Regions from separate parts of the Streptomyces sp. NBC_01445 genome, predicted to be linked through region 1. Evidence: riboswitches for the same ligand, from Rfam matches in the RefSeq annotation. Region 1 holds a riboswitch; the other holds the start of a gene.

Region 1 (2,383 bases):
CGACGCGGTCCCCGTCCGTGAGTGCGGTGACGGCCCACTGCGCGCGCGGGACGACGGTTTCGTTGAGTGCGGCGGCGACCCCGGACGGCGCGGTGGTCAGTGCCGAGACGAGGGCGTCGAGCGTGGTGCCCGGGGCGACCTGGCGGCCCTCGCCGTTCACGGACACGTGGGTGACGGACACGGTCATACGGGCTGCTCCACAGAGACGGGTGCGGGGACGGCACCGAAGCGCCGCGGGGTGAAGGGGCGGGCCGCTTCGGGGAGTTCGCCGGTGGCGAGAACGTGGGCCATGGAGTCGCCGGTGACCGGCGTGAGCAGCACGCCGTTGCGGTAGTGGCCCGTGGCGAGCAGCAGGCCCGGCAGGGCGGTCGGGCCGAGGATCGGGGCGTTGTCGGGGGAGCAGGGGCGCAGGCCCGCGCGGGTCTCCGTGAGCGGCAGCTCTGTGATGCCGGGCACCAGCTCGTGGGCGTCGCGCAGCAGCTCGTACACGCCGCCCGCCGTGACCGTCGTGTCCCAGCCGAGCTCCTCGCTGGTGGCCCCGACGACGAGTTCGCCGTTGACCCGGGGCACCAGATAGAGGTTGCCGCCGCGTACGACGGCGCGCACGGTGCGGCTCAGGAACGGCGCGTGCACCTTCGGCACGGTCAGGCGCAGGACCTGCCCCTTCACCGGGCGTACCGGCGGCAGCACGTCGTCCGGGACTCCGGCGAGGCGGCCGCTGAGGCTGCCGCCGGCGAGGACGACCTGGTCCGCGTTGAGACCGGTGCCGTCGGCGAGGACCACGCCGCGCGCGCCCTCGCGGACGACTGTCAGCCGCTCGGCCCACTGCCGGTGGAACCGCACCCCGGCCCGCTCGCAGGCCGCGACAAGGGCCTTCGCGAGGCGTCTCGGGTCGATCTGGTGATCACCGTCGACGCGCAGGCCGCCCCGCACGGACGGGGCCAGCATCGGTTCGAGGCGCCGGCACTCACGGCCCGACAGCCACTCCGACTCCAGGCCCGACTTGCGCTGGAGGGCGTGCAGTTCCCGAAGGTGCGCGCGGTCGTCCGCGTCGAGCGCGACGGCGAGGGTGCCGCACGCGCGGTAGCCGAGGTCGAGCCCGGTGGCCTCGGAGAGCTCGGCCGCGAACGCCGGATAGCGGCGCGCGGACTCCACGTTGAGCCCGAGGAGGGTCTGTTCGGCCTCTCCGTAGTGCAGTTCGGTGACGGCGGCGAGCATCCCGGCCGCCACCTGCGCGGCCCCGCCGCCCGGTTCGGGGTCCACGACCGCGGTGCGCAGCCCGCGCTGCGCGGCCCGCCACGCGGTGACGAGACCGATGATCCCCCCGCCCACGACCAGGACGTCGGAACCTTCTGAAGTACGCGACATGGGCGTCCAGCCCCTCCCTTCGCCGGCATGACCCGGATCAGGTTCGTACGGTCGGAGGCCGTCACAGCCTCCCTCTCAGCCCGGTACGTCCGGGCTCCCGCGAGTGCTTTACGGTGGCCAGCCTAAACCGTTGCCCCGACCTCCAGTAAGGGAGCCCGCCCGCATGGCCCGCTCGCTCGACGGACTCGTCCTCGCCCCGGTCGCCGACCAGGCCCCCGGACAGGTGGGTACGCGGACGCGGTTCACGTACCACGAGGAGGACGGCCGGATCTGGGCCGAGTACGCGGGCGGGGACGTCGTGCGCGGCCACCTCGTGGGCATCCGTGAGGGCGACCGGATCGACTTCAGGTACGTACAGCTGAAGACGGACGCGACGACCTCCTCCGGACACTGCGTCTCGCTCGTCGTGGACCTTCCCGACGGGCGGGTGCGGCTGGACGAGACGTGGGAGTGGGAGTCGCAGGCGGGCAGCGGGACGAGCGTCGTCGAAGAGGTCCCGGGCGCCTGACGGCGGGAGCGCGGACGGCCGGAGCGGTCAAACCGGCGTCCGGTGTGGAAGACGTCACGGGACCGGAGTGACGCGGCCCGCTGACTGACTGAACGTCAGGTGCATATGGTGATCCGGTGAGTGAGCAGACCCAGAACCAGGCCCCGGTGCCCCAGGCAGGGCGGCACGTCGTCATCGTCGGCGCCGGGATGGCGGGGGTCCAGACCGCCGTGGCCCTGCGCGAACAGGGCTTCACCGGCGCCGTCACGCTGATCGGCGCGGAACCCCACCAGCCGTACGACCGGCCTCCGCTGTCCAAGGCCGTCCTGCTCGGCAAGGCCGAGGGGTCCGCCTTCGACGTGGACTTCGAAGCCCTCGACATCACGCTCGAACTGGGCCGCGAGGTCACCGGCGTACGCCCCGCCGAGCACACCCTCGACACCGCCACCGGACCCGCCCCCTACGACGTCCTCGTCCTCGCGACCGGCGCCGAGCCCATCCGGCTGCCCGGCACGGAGGACATCCCCG
Region 2 (2,383 bases), 6.2 Mb from region 1:
CGCATACACGACGAGCGCGGCGACGAAGGCCACGTAGTACGCGAGGTCGGCGCCGTGCAGGGCTTTTGCGACCGGGCCCACGTACAGGCCGCTGTCCATGAACGGGACCGCCGCGGCGAAGGCGGCGACGAAGGCGAGGAGCCCGGGCCACCAGGGCTGCGGCCGGGCGGACTCGGCGGCCAGGTCGACCGGCGCGCCGCCCCGGGCCCTGGCGCGCGCGAACCAGTCGACGGCCACGACAGCGACGAAGCCGGGGATCCAGTAGCCGACGAACAGCAGCACGTTCTGGAAGCGGGCCGCGGTGTCGGCGGCGTGCATCCACAGCACCAGCGGGAAGCCGAGCACCGCGGCGAGCGCCGCCGCGAGCGGCCGCGGGATCCGGACGCCGATGGTCTGCAGGGCCAGCGAGCCGCTGTAGTCGTTCATGGCGTTGCTGCACAGGGCCGCCAGCGCCACGGCGAGGAGCCCGAAGGAGCCGAGAACGCCGCCGCCGAGCAGCTCGTCGACGCCGCGCGCGGTCTGGTCGGTGAAGACGGAGGCGCCCCACAACCCGAGCGCCTGGACGGCGACGAAGGAAACGGTGACGCCGAGGAGGGTGAACCAGAACATGCGCTTACGGGATGTGGCCGCCGGAAGGTAGCGACTGAAGTCGCTGGCGTAGGGGGCCCAGGACAGGGACAGGCTGAGCGCGATCGTGCTGGTCAGGACGAACGCACCGGCCTGGTCGGCGCCGTGCGCGGCCCCGTTGGCGACCGGATGGACACCGTCGAGGAGTTTGACGGCGAGGACCACGAAGGCGGCGGCCAGTACGAAGGTCATCAGCTTCTGGAGCCGGTGGACGGCCTCGTAACCGAGCACGCCCAGCGCGCCCTGCGCCAGCATCATCACGAGCACGCCGACCCAGAACGGCCAGCCGCACAGCCGGGCGAGCGCGTCACCGCCGAACAGGCCGATCAGCGCGTCCCAGGCGACCGACGACAGCCACTGCAGGACGCCGGGCACCGCGACGGCCCGGCCGAACGCGAGCCGCGCCAGCGGGAGCTGCCCCGCGCCGGTCGCGCTGCCCCACGTACCGAGATACGCGGTGGGCACGGCGCCGACGAGGGTGCCGATGACGACGGCGGCCAGTGCGGTGGCGAAGTCCAGGCCGAGTGCGATGCCGACGGTGCCGGTGAAGACGCCCGTCATGGTCAGGTTCGGGGCGAACCACACGGTGAACAGGCGCCCGGCGCCGCCATAGCGGTGGGCCTCGGGAACCGGCGCGATTCCGCGCGCCTCGACGTGCAGGTCACCGGGCGCCGCGGGCATCCGCCCGTCGAAGACGGAGCGCGGTCCGGTGGCCCGGGTGCTGCTTGAGGCATGGGGCAACGACATTGGCTGACATCCCTCCGCCAGTGCTAACTGGTTCAGGTTCGACGGGTGTGATCTCAGCCCTCGTGCGGGGCACCCCGTGTCCGGTACGTCGGCCAGGGTAGCTTCCCCGTCCCGGGAGGCACACCAGGGGGGCGGTCTGCCGGCCACGAATCTATGCGGGCGGGTTCTCGCTCAGGAGCAGTGCCGTGCCGAGTTCGGCGAGGCGGTCGGCGAGATCCGTGCGGTCGCCCGTGGAGCCCGTACGGGCCGCGTTGTCGATGACCGTCAGCACCGCGGTGACGACGATCCTGGCCTCGGCGGTGTCGAGTCCGGGGCGCACCTCGTCGAGCAGGCGCACCCACAGTGCCAGGTACTCCCGCTGATTCTGCCGGGCCGCCTTGCGCTCCTTCTCGGGGAGCTGGTCCAGTTCACCGATCAGCAGGCCGATCAAGTGGCTTTGACTCAGGGTGAATTCGATGTACGAGCGCAGCAGCCGGTCGAGGGTCTGACGCGGGGTGCCGGGCTTGGCGAGTGCCTGTGCCGTGCCCGCGCGCCGCTGCTCGCCACCGCGCATCACGGCGGCCACGAGCAGGTCGGTCTTGGTGGGGAAGTGCTTGTAGATGCTGGGGCCCGTCGCTCCGGCGGCCTCGCCGATGTCGTCGGTGCTCACGGACTGGAAGCCCCGCTCGTCGAAGAGGCGGATCGCCTCGACGAGGATCTCCTCGCGGCGGGAGACCGCGAGACCCGCGTATCCACCCGGCGCAGTTCCCGCCTCGGCGCCGGTACTCGCCCCGAGCGGGCAGTGCGCGGCGGCGTGTGCGAGCCGGTAGAGGAGTTCTTCGAAACGGCGGCGGGGCAGCGACGTGCGGTGCCAGGAGATGGAGCCGAACACGGACAGGACGGACCATGCGAGGAGTTGGCGGTCGGGCTCGTCGAGGTCCGGGCGCTCGTCCCCGATCAGGGCGGCGATCCGGTCGGCGACGTCGTTTAGAGCGCGGCGCTGTTCCTTGCGGCGGTCCTCCGGCAGGTG

The links. Region 1 has a riboswitch for thiamine pyrophosphate ahead of thiO (glycine oxidase ThiO). Riboswitches for the same ligand answer to the same signal wherever they lie in the genome.
Region 2: it holds a riboswitch for thiamine pyrophosphate, as region 1 does, so the genes downstream of both, OG574_RS05085 (purine-cytosine permease family protein) here and thiO (glycine oxidase ThiO) in region 1, are expected to answer to the same signal.

Annotation. Positions count from the first base shown of each region.
Region 1 is NZ_CP109485.1:7,234,968-7,237,350, forward strand. Features, by position in the region: gene thiS (sulfur carrier protein ThiS) at 1-187, opposite strand, end outside; gene thiO (glycine oxidase ThiO) at 184-1,368, opposite strand; TPP riboswitch at 1,366-1,479, opposite strand; gene OG574_RS32890 (hypothetical protein) at 1,532-1,876, shown strand; gene OG574_RS32895 (NAD(P)/FAD-dependent oxidoreductase) at 1,993-2,383, shown strand, end outside.
Region 2 is NZ_CP109485.1:1,048,150-1,050,532, reverse strand. Features, by position in the region: gene OG574_RS05085 (purine-cytosine permease family protein) at 1-1,374, opposite strand, end outside; TPP riboswitch at 1,367-1,461, opposite strand; gene OG574_RS05080 (TetR/AcrR family transcriptional regulator) at 1,526-2,383, opposite strand, start outside.